DNA from 2 places in the Stenotrophomonas sp. YJH_SMC_10 genome. Region 2 is predicted to be linked to the other one. Evidence: predicted binding sites of a transcription regulator. Region 2 holds the regulator's gene; the other holds the start of a gene.

Evidence for each region. The regulator FliA, encoded in region 2, starts transcription of late flagellar genes. The targets are predictions, from matches to a motif close to TAAAGTTTNNCNNNCNNNGGCCGATAA.
Region 1: the regulator FliA is predicted to act here: its motif matches at 1,794-1,820, upstream of AC5P9C_RS08905 (methyl-accepting chemotaxis protein).

Annotation. Positions count from the first base shown of each region.
Region 1 covers NZ_JCAFUS010000005.1:57,295-62,406, reverse strand. Annotated here, with positions in the region: gene AC5P9C_RS08920 (transporter substrate-binding domain-containing protein) at 1-284, opposite strand, end outside; gene AC5P9C_RS08915 (VOC family protein) at 367-735, shown strand; gene AC5P9C_RS08910 (arylamine N-acetyltransferase family protein) at 808-1,647, opposite strand; gene AC5P9C_RS08905 (methyl-accepting chemotaxis protein) at 1,849-4,386, shown strand; gene AC5P9C_RS08900 (PepSY domain-containing protein) at 4,430-5,112, opposite strand, start outside.
Region 2 covers NZ_JCAFUS010000023.1:26,095-31,206, reverse strand. Annotated here, with positions in the region: gene AC5P9C_RS19620 (chemotaxis protein CheA) at 1-1,465, opposite strand, end outside; gene AC5P9C_RS19615 (protein phosphatase CheZ) at 1,468-2,073, opposite strand; gene cheY (chemotaxis response regulator CheY) at 2,073-2,465, opposite strand; gene AC5P9C_RS19605 (RNA polymerase sigma factor FliA) at 2,523-3,266, opposite strand; gene AC5P9C_RS19600 (MinD/ParA family ATP-binding protein) at 3,263-4,150, opposite strand; gene flhF (flagellar biosynthesis GTPase FlhF) at 4,137-5,112, opposite strand, start outside.

The DNA of each region.
Region 1 (5,112 bases), on a different contig from region 2:
TAGGGCGCACTGAAGGCGATGCGGTCGGCGCGCGCCGGATCGATGGCCAGGAAGGCCAGGTCCCAGCCATCCTCGCTGGCTGCAGCGACCACCGAGGCTGCGGCGTCGTGACAGCGGAAGCGTGCCTGCACGCCGATGCGTTGCGCCAGTGCGGTGGCCAGTTCCAGTGACGGCCCGCGGGGTGAACGCGCATCGCCCTGCGCCAGGACCGGATTGCCCAGGTTGATGGCCACGCGCAGAAAGCCCAGCGGTGCCAGCGCACTTCGGTGTTCGGCCAGGGACATGCAGGACTCCGCAGGGAAGGGGCCGTCCAGCATGCCAGCGCTGCCCTGCAAGGGAGTGTCAGTATCCGGCTAAGCTGCGCGCATGAATCCGCTTCTGCACGTCGAGATACCGGTCCGTGACCTGGCCCGGGCCATCACGTTCTACCAGCACTGGCTGCAGGTGGTGGACGCCCCAATCCTGCTGCATGACTGCAGGATGGCCTACCTGCCGTTTGCCGACGAGGCCGCCGGCGCCAGCATGGCGCTGGTGCAGGGAGCCGACTACCAGTCGTCCGAGCACGGGGCGCGCATCTACATCGGGGTTGCTGACCTGGACGCCAGCCTCGGCCGCGCGCTGACGGCGGGCGCGGGGCTGCGCTTCGGCCCGGCCGATGCCGGCCACTGGCGCGTGGCCGAGATAGTGGACAGCGAAGGCAACCGGATTGCGCTGCAGGCGCGCAGGATGCCGTAGCGCCGAGCCCATGCCCGGCGGCTGTTGATGACGCCGCCCGCCAGGCATGGCACGACGCTGCGCGTGCATCCGCTACATCGTCGCGGCGCGCGAACGCTGCAGCCAGTCGTTGATCGCCGGATCCAGCCGTGGATCGTCCGGCAACCGCAGGCCGAAGCGCTGCTGCAATACCTCGCGCACGTCGCCAACATCATGCAGCGGGCGCTTGTCCGGTGCCTGCCCGGGGCGGTATTCGGTGTAGTTGCCGCTGCCGATGGTGCGTCGCCAGTCCGGCCCGGTCAGTGACGCGCGCAGCTGGCCGGGGAAACTGGAATCGGGATGCGTGCACACGTACCAGTTGCCCACCACGTTGTCGATCGGTGCCGGTGCCTGCAGGTCGAAGCGGTACATCGCCCGCCAGCCATCGCTGGATTCGGCCGACAGCACGAAATCACCGTCACCGGGCAGTCGCCGCAGCCGATAGCGCTCGTGCGGCGTGGCCTGCGGCTTTGGATCATGCAGGCGCAGCGGCACGGTCGGCGTGAGGCTGCCGAAACAGGCATCCACCAGCCAGTCATCGCCGTCCACCTCAACGCGCAGCAGCAGATGGGTGCGCGCGGTCAGTTCGCCGTCCTGGGCGGCCAGCAGTACGCGCGCGCTCAACGGCTGCGCATCGAATCCCAACGCCTGCAGCAGCGCCAGCAGGCCGCCATTGAGTTCGAAGCAGTAACCGCCACGGCGGTCGTCGAGCAGCTTGCGCTGCACGCTGTCCAGGTCGATCGGCACCGCATCGCGCAACAGGCAGCTGAGGGTCTCGAACGGCAGCAGCGCATTGTGGCGCTGCTGCAGCAGGGTGAGGCCCGCCAGCGTCAGCGGTGGCGGCGCATCCAGCTCCAGGCGTTGCAGGTAGCGGGGGACATCGAGCGTCGTCATGCAGTCACCGGGGGGGAGGGGAGGTCCACTGTGCTCCCGCAACCGGGGTTGAGGTCAAGCGCGGCGGCGGTGTCATGCCGCCGTCGCCTGTGCCCGGTACAAAGAGCGCGTCCCCCGCCGCCGGTGGCGCTGGGAGGAAAATGCCCTAAAGTCGCTCAGGTTCAGGCCGATACAGGTGCGTCTTTCCGCCTGGAGTCTGTCATGTCGGCCGTTGTCCCCCACCTCCGGTCCGTGCGCACGCGCCTTGCCGCGTTGCGCTCGGCATCCCCCGGCCTGCTGCTGTGGCTGCAACCGCACCGGCTCAGCGTGGCCAACAAGCTCAAGGCCACGCTGTGGGTGTGCGGCCTGGGCCTGGTTGCGATCGCCGCCGTCTACGCCTGGACCGGCCATGCCAGCGCACAGGCGGCGCGCAGCCAGGCCAGCTACCAGCGCGGCAGCGACCTGGCCGCGAGCCTGGCTACGCGGGTGGCCGAGGCGCGCCGTCTGCAGACCCAGTATGCGCGCAGTTTCGACGATGCCGACCGCGCGCAGCTGCTGGCTACGCAGAAAGCGCTGCAGCTCGATCTGCAGGCGCTGCGCGCGATGCCGATGGATGCCGGGCGGCGCAAGGCGCTGCAGGCGTTGACCGAGGCCGCCGGCGCGTTTTCGCAGGGTGTGGCTGCCCTGTTCGAACGGGTCGATGAGATGGGGCGTGGTGATGCGGGCCTCGCCGCGCAACTGCAGCAGGCGGCCGACACCCTGCAGGCACAGGTGGATGCGCTGCAACGGCCGTCGCTGGCGTTGTCCCTGCAGAAGATGCGTCGCCAGGAAGCGCTGCTGCTGCTCGACGGGGATTCCACCCACGCCGACCGCGCCAGCGAGGAAAAGCTGCCGTTCGACCTCGCGCTGGCGGGCCTGCCCACCGATGCGCAGGACACCCTGCGCAGCGGGATGGAGGCGTATCAGGCCGCCGTGCTGGCATACACCGCTGCCCGCGTTGGCCTGGACGTGGAGGCGCAGTCGCTGTTGGATACCGCTGCCACCGTGGCCCCGGCGCTGGCCGCGTTCCAGCAGGCGCAGGTCGCCGCGCTGGCCCATGCACAGGCGCGCCAGCAGGCCGGGGCCCGCGCCATGAGCGTACTGTTCGCGCTGACCCTGCTGCTGGTTGCCGGTGTGCTGATCACCAGCCTGGTGCTGGTGCGGCGGGCGGTGCGCCAGCCGATCCAGGACACCCTGCGCTTCGCCAGCGACATCGCCGACGACCGCCTGGACACCACGCTGCGTGTGTACAACGCCAACGATGAGATCGGCCAGCTGGCCCAGCGCCTGGTGGAGATGCAGCAGCGCCTGCGCGCACGCATCGAGACCGAGCGTGCCGTGGCGCGCGGCAACACCCGCGTGCGCCAGGCACTGGACAGTGCGCAGGCCGGCCTGATGGTGATCGATGCCGAAGGCCGGGTGGCCTATGCCAATCCGGCGCTGCTGCAGCAGCTGGAACGCCCGGCCGAAGCGCTGCTTGGCGGCGAAGCCGTGCGCCTGCATCCGGCGCTGGCCAGCCTGGCCGGCATGCGCCAGCGCGAGGAGCGCGAGATCAGCCATGCCGGCGTCCGCTACCAGTTGATCGCCAATGCCATCATCGACGAAGGACAATTCCTCGGCGTGGCAGTGGAGTGGCGCAGCCGTGCGCTGGAAACCCTGCTGGAGACCGAAGTGGCAGCGCTGGTCGATGCCGCCGCACAGGGCGACCTGCACGGCCGCATCGGGCTGGACGGCAAGCAGGGCTTCGTGCGCACGCTGTCCACCAGCATCAATCGCCTGCTGGCCACCTTCGAAAGCAATCTCGGCGACCTGCAGGTGCTGCTGGCCGCACTGGCCCGTGGCGATCTGAGCGTGCGCATGGAAGGAGAACTGCAGGGGGTGTTCGCGCGCATGCGCGACGATGCCAACGCCACCGTCGCGCAGCTGGGCCACATCGTCACCCGCATCCAGCAGGCAGCCTCCAGCCTCGATGCCGGTGTCGGCGAGATCGTTGCCGGTCACCATGACCTGTCGCAGCGCACTGAACAGCAGGCCGCCAATCTGGAGGAGACCGCCGCCTCGATGCATGAGCTGACCGATACCGTGGGCCGCACTGCCGACGCCGCCGGTCGCGCCGATGCCCTGGTCCAGGGCGCGGCGGCAGTGGCCCGGCGTGGTGGTGAGGCGGTTGGGCAGGTGGTTGCGACCATGCACGGCATCAGCGAGGCCTCGCGGCGGATCGGCGACATCACCCAGCTGATCGATGGCATTGCCTTCCAGACCAACATCCTTGCCCTGAACGCGGCGGTGGAAGCGGCGCGCGCCGGCGAGCAGGGCCGAAGCTTCGCCGTGGTGGCTGCAGAAGTGCGCCTGCTGGCGCAGCGCAGTGCCGAGGCGGCCAAGCAGATCAAGGGGCTGATCGAAGATTCAGTGGCGCGTGCCGGCCAAGGCAACCTTCAGGCCGGGCAGGCCGGCGCGACCATGGGGGAGATCGTCGGCAGCGTGCAGCAGCTGGCCGATCTGCTTGCCGGCATCCGTCGTGCGTCGCAGGACCAGCATGCAGGTATTGCGCAGGTGAAGCAGACCATCGTGCAGATGGAAGCCAGCACCCAGCGCAATGCCAGCCTGGTGGAAGAGGCCGGTGCCTCGACGGCGCAGATGCAGGCGCAGGTGCATGCCCTGGCCGAAGCAGTGGGCGCATTCCGCCTGCAGTCGATGCCACAGGCGCGCGCGGCGGCCTGACTCTGCCGGTGGTGCCGGCCGCTGGCCGGCACCACCGAATCGTTCAGTACACGTCGCGGCGGTAGCGTCCGCTTTCCAGCAGCGTTTCCACTGCGTCCTCGCCCAGCGCGCCACGCAGTACCTGGTCCACACCTTCGGCCATGCCCTGCAGCGAGCCGCAGACATGGATCACCGCGCCGCGCTGCAGCCAGTCGCGCAGCGTATCGCTGGCCGCCTGCAGGCGGTCCTGCACATAACCACCGTCGCCATCGCGCGAGAACGCCAGGTCCACCCGCGCCAGATGGCCCTGCGCCTGCCAGGCCTCGATCTCGTCGGCGAACAGGAAGTCGTGTGCCCGCTGGCGCTCGCCGAACAACAGCCAGTGCCCGTGCTCGCCGGCATGGGCGGCTTCGCGCAACAGGCTGCGCAGGCCGGCAATACCGGTGCCGTTGCCGACCAGCACCATCGGCGCATCGCCCCGGCGATGGAAACCGGGATTGCGATGCACCCGGGCGACGATGCTGGCGCCGATCGGCGCATGCAGCGTCAGCCATCCCGATCCGAGCCCGGCACGGCCGGACGTGTCATGCACCAGCCGCACCACCAGCTCCACCACGCCATCGTCGGCCGCGGATGCGATCGAATACTCGCGCCCTGGCAGCAGCGGCAATCCGGACAGCCACAGGCCAGGGTCCTGCACCGCCAGTGCGGCGTCGGCGCCGGGCAGTTCGCGTTCACTGGCCAGTG
Region 2 (5,112 bases):
GCACCAGGAGGGTCGGCAGGATCGCCAGGGTGAGCGGCACGCGGATCAGGAAGCGGCTGCCACGGCCCAGTTCCGACTGGATCTGGATCTGCCCGCTGAGTTCGCGGATGCGCGACTGCACCACGTCCATGCCGACGCCACGGCCGGAGATGTCCGTGACCTGCTGCTTGGTCGAAAAGCCCGGCAGGAACACCAGGTGCAGGCACTCCTCGCTGCTCAGGCGGGCGGCGGCTTCGGGATCGATCAGGCCCTTCTCGCGCGCCTTCGCACGCAGCTTTTCCGGATCAATGCCGGCGCCATCGTCCTGCACCTCGATGCTGACGTAGTCACCTTCCTGCTGCGCGGACAGCCGCACGTGGCCCATCCGCGGCTTGCCCTGTGCTTCGCGCAGGTCGGGCATTTCCACGCCATGGTCGATGGCATTGCGGACCAGGTGCACCAGCGGGTCGGCCAGGGCCTCGACCAGGTTGCGGTCGAGTTCGGTCTCGGCGCCGATCAACTCCAGGTCCACTTCCTTCTTCAGCGAGCGGGCGACATCGCGGGCGACCTTGGGGAAGCGCGAGAACACCTTGCCCACTGGCTGCATGCGGGTGCGCATCACCGCCGACTGCAGGCGCGCGGTGGCGATGTCCAGGGTGGACACGGCGCGGTCCAGCTCCTCGTCGCGCAGGCGGGCACGCAGGGTCTTGAGCCGGTTGCGCGACAGCACCAGTTCGCCGATCAGATTGACGATCGCATCCAGGCGCTTGGTGTCCACGCGCACGGTATGTTCCGCCTCGGCCAGCGGCTTGGCGGCCGGCTTGGGCGCCGGCGCCGGTGCGGCCGCCGGGCGTGGGGCAGCGAGCGGCGCCGGCGCCGGCGCAGCGGCAGGCTTGGCGCCGGGTGCGGCGCTACCGTGCAGCTGGTCGAGCAGGGCTTCGAATTCGTCTTCGCTGATCAGCCCGTCGTCGGCCTTCTTGGCCGGTGCGACCGCGGTCGGGGCGTTGCCGCCGTGCAGCTGGTCAAGCAGGGCTTCGAATTCGTCGTCGGTGATCAGGTCACTGCTACCGGCTGCCGGAGCGGCGGCGACAGGCGCCGCCGCGGTGCCACCGTGCACATCGAACTGGGCGATCAGGTCCGGCGGTGCATAGCCCGGTTCGGTGCCGGACGACACGGCGTCCAGCATCGACTGCAGGTAGTCCAGCGATTGCTGCGCGGCGTCGAAGTGGTGCGCCTGCAATACGGCCTGGCCGGCGCGCGCGGCGCCCAGCGCTTCCTCAGCAGCGTGGCACAGCTCGACCATCGCGGTGACGCCAAGGAAGCCGGCGCCGCCCTTGAGCGTGTGATAGCCGCGGAACACCGCGTTCAGCTGTTCGCCGTCCTGCGGTGCCTGCTCCAGCGACACCAGCTGTTCGCCGAGGCGATCCAGGATTTCCTGTGCCTCGATGATGAAATCGGCAGTGATGTCGTCGGATACCGCGCTCATGCTTACAGCCCCAGATCCGACAACAGGTCGTCGGCGTCGTTCTGCGAGACCGCGTGGCGGTCCAGTCCCTTCAGTGCCGGCCCGGCCAGTTCCGGGTCGGTGCGATGCTGTTCCGGCGGCAGGCCGAGCGCGCCGAAGCCTTCGTGCACGCGGCGGACGATGCCGACCACGCGACGGATGATCTGCCCGGTCAGGTCCTGGTAGCTCTGGGTCAGGGCGATCTCGGTCAGGTTGTGGCGGATGCGCTCGAGCTGTGCGTCCTGGCCCGGCTGCAGGCCTTCGGCGCGCAGCTGCTCGGTCAGGCTGCGGCATTCCTCGGCCAGGTCCAGGGTGCGGTGGGTAGCCTGTTCGGTCATCGCCACCACATGGTCCAGGCGTGCGCAGGCATCGTCCAGTTCACCGGCCTCGCTGGGCACGGTCGGCAATTCGCCCAGGGCCTGCCCGAGCTCGCGGGCCAGCCGCGAGAGGCCGCTCATCATCGGCTGCGTGCGCAGCGCGACCAGCCCGTCGATGCGTTGACGCCAGGCGGCTTCATCGCCGGACTCCAGCGCGTCCAGGGCTTCCTGCAGGCGCAGGGCGAGGGCGTTTCTGTCGACCGTGGTATCCATCAGGCGCTGGCCGCCAGGCGTTCGAAGATCTTGCCGAGCTTTTCTTCCAGCGTCTGCGCGGTGAACGGCTTGATGATGTAGCCGTTCACGCCGTTCTGGGCTGCTTCGATGATCTGCTCGCGCTTGGCTTCGGCGGTGACCATCAGCACCGGCAGGGTCTTCAGCTTGGCGTCGGCGCGGATCGCCTTGAGCAGTTCGATGCCGGTCATCACCGGCATGTTCCAGTCGGTGACCACGAAATCGAACGGCTGGCTCTGCAGCAGCGACAGCGCGGCATGCCCGTCCTCGGCTTCGGCGGTGTTGGTGAAGCCAAGATCGCCCAGCAGGTTCTTGACGATCCGACGCATGGTCGAGAAGTCGTCGACGATCAGGATGCGCATGTTCTTGTTCAAAGCAGAGTTCCTTTGTTGTTCATTCCGGGCGGCCGGGGGCAGCCGCCTCGGGCATGTTCACTCTTCCAGGCCGGCGTCCGCCGCCTCGAAAATCTTCAGCCGTCCACGCAGGCGCAGCACGGCCTGGCCGTGGATCTGGCAGACCCGCGATTCGCTCACGCCGAGTACCGCGCCGATCTCCTTCAGGTTCAGTTCCTGCTCGTAGTAGAGCGAGAGCACCAGCTGTTCGCGCTCGGGCAGGTGGCCGATGGCCTTGCCCAGCTCGCGACCGAACTCGCCACGCTCCAGCACCTGTTGCGGGGTCGGGCCGCCCTGGGCGACGGTGTCCAGCTCGCCCTGGTCTTCGATGCGCGATTCCAGGCTCAGCACCTGGCCGCGCGCGGCGTCTTCCATCAGGCGCAGGTACTCGGGCAGCGGCATCTCCATCGCGGCGGCGACTTCGGTGGCGCTGGCGGCGCGACCGCTGCTCTGTTCCAGGCGGCGGATGGTGGCGGCCGCATCGCGTGCGCGCCGGTGCACCGAGCGCGGCACCCAGTCGCCACGGCGGATCTCGTCGATCATCGAGCCGCGGATGCGGATCGAGGCGTAGGTTTCGAACGAAGCGCCCTGGTCGGCGTCGTAACTGCGCGAGGCTTCGATCAGGCCCATCATGCCGGCCTGGATCAGGTCGTCCACCTCGACGCTGGCGGGCAGGCGCGCGGCCAGATGGTGGGCGATGCGTCGCACCAGGTCCGAATGCTGGGCGATGACATCGTTGGCCGCCGAGCGCTGGACTTCCCTGTACTGGGCTGCGCCTTTCATGCTGCCACCCCACGCTGCTTGAGGATGCGTTCGAGGAAGAACTCGACGCCACCGCGGGGTTCGGTCGGCGCCTGCCAGCGCGCGGTACGGCGTGCGATCTCGGTGATCGCCAGCGCCGACGGGCTGGACGGATAGGCCTTCACCACCGGCTGCTGGCGCTGCACCGACAGGCGCAGCCAGTCATCCTGCGGCACGCAGCCCAGGTAGTTCAGCGAGACGTCGGCCAGGAACTTCTCGCAGACGCGGGTCAGCTTTTCGTACAGCACGCGGCCCTCGTTGGGGTCGCGGACCATGTTGGCCACCACCTGGACGCGGTCCACGCCCCGTTCGCGCGACAGCACCTTGATCAGCGCGTAGGCGTCGGTGATGGACGCCGGCTCGTCACAGACCACCACCACGGTGTCCTGCGCGGCCTGGCAGAAGGTCAGCACGCCGTCGGTGATGCCGGCGGCGGTGTCCACCACCATGATGTCCAGCTCGCGTTCCAGTTCGGAGAACACATTGACCAGGCCGACGTGCTCGGCGGGGGCCAGCTCGGCCATGTGCCGGCGGCCGGACGCGGCCGGCACCACCAGCACCCCGTTCGGGCCTTCGACGATGACGTCGTCCAGCGAGCAGCGGCCGGCGACCAGGTCGGCCAGCGTAAAGGTGGGGTTCAAGCCCAGGATCACGTCGATGTTGGCCAGGCCGAGGTCGGCGTCCAGCAGCAGCGTGCGCTTGCCCATGCCGGCCAGCGCCACGGCCAGGTTGGCCGACACGTTGGTCTTGCCCACGCCGCCCTTGCCGCCGGTCACGGCAATGGTGCGCACAGGGCCGAGCGGCTCGCTGCGGGTGGCCGACAGCGGGAAGGTCTTGGTCAGCTTGGCGTACTCACGCGACGGCATGGTTCAACTCCGGGTTGCAGGGCATATCGGCCGCTCGGCGCAAATCTTCAAGGCGAAGTACAAGATTGGCTGCACTGGCCCGGTGCAGGTCCTCCGGAACGTCCTGCCCATCGGTCACCCAGGTGATCGGCAGGGCGTGGTCCACGGCCACCGACAGGGCGTTGCCGAAGCGGCCGGTCTCGTCCAGCTTGCTCAGCACCAGGCCCTGCAGGTTGGCGGCGCCGAAGCGGCGGACCACCTCGTCCATGTCGCCGAAGCTGGTGTTGGCCGGCAGCACCAGCAGGGTGCGGACCTGGCGCGCGGCGCGCAGCCACTGCAGCTGGGCGGCCAGCGCGCGGTCGCGCGGGCCCAGGCCGGCGGTATCGATCAGCACCAGCTTGTAGTCCTTCAGGCGTTCCAGCAGCTGGTCCAGGTCAGTGCCGCTGTTGGCCTCGTGCACGGCGATACCGAGCTGGCGGCCGTAGCCATACAGCTGCTCGCGGGCGCCGATGCGGGTGGTGTCGGTGGTGACCAGGGCCACGTCACGCGGCGCATGCTTCTCGGCGAAGCGCGAGGCCAGCTTGGCGATGGTGGTGGTCTTGCCGGCGCCGGTCGGGCCCACGAGGGCGATCACGCCGCCTTCTTCCAGCGGGTCGACCGGGGCGATCGGCAGCTTGCGCGAGATCAGCCCCAGCATCAGGCCGCGGCCGCGGTGGGCTTCGGTTTCCAGCGGAATCTGCATGGCCACGTCGCGGGCCAGGCCGGCGTCGAAGCCGTACTCGTCCATCAGGTCCAGCGCGGTGGCGCGCACCGGGCAGCCGCGCAGGCGCTCGTCGGTGAAGCGGTTCATCTCGCGCTCGATCACCTGGCGCATGCCGGCCACTTCCTGGCGCAGCTGGCGGATCTCGGCGTCGTCCTGGGCGACCACCGTCAGCACCGGGGCCGGGGCCAGGGTGGGCGCCGGCGCGGCTTCGACGATGGCA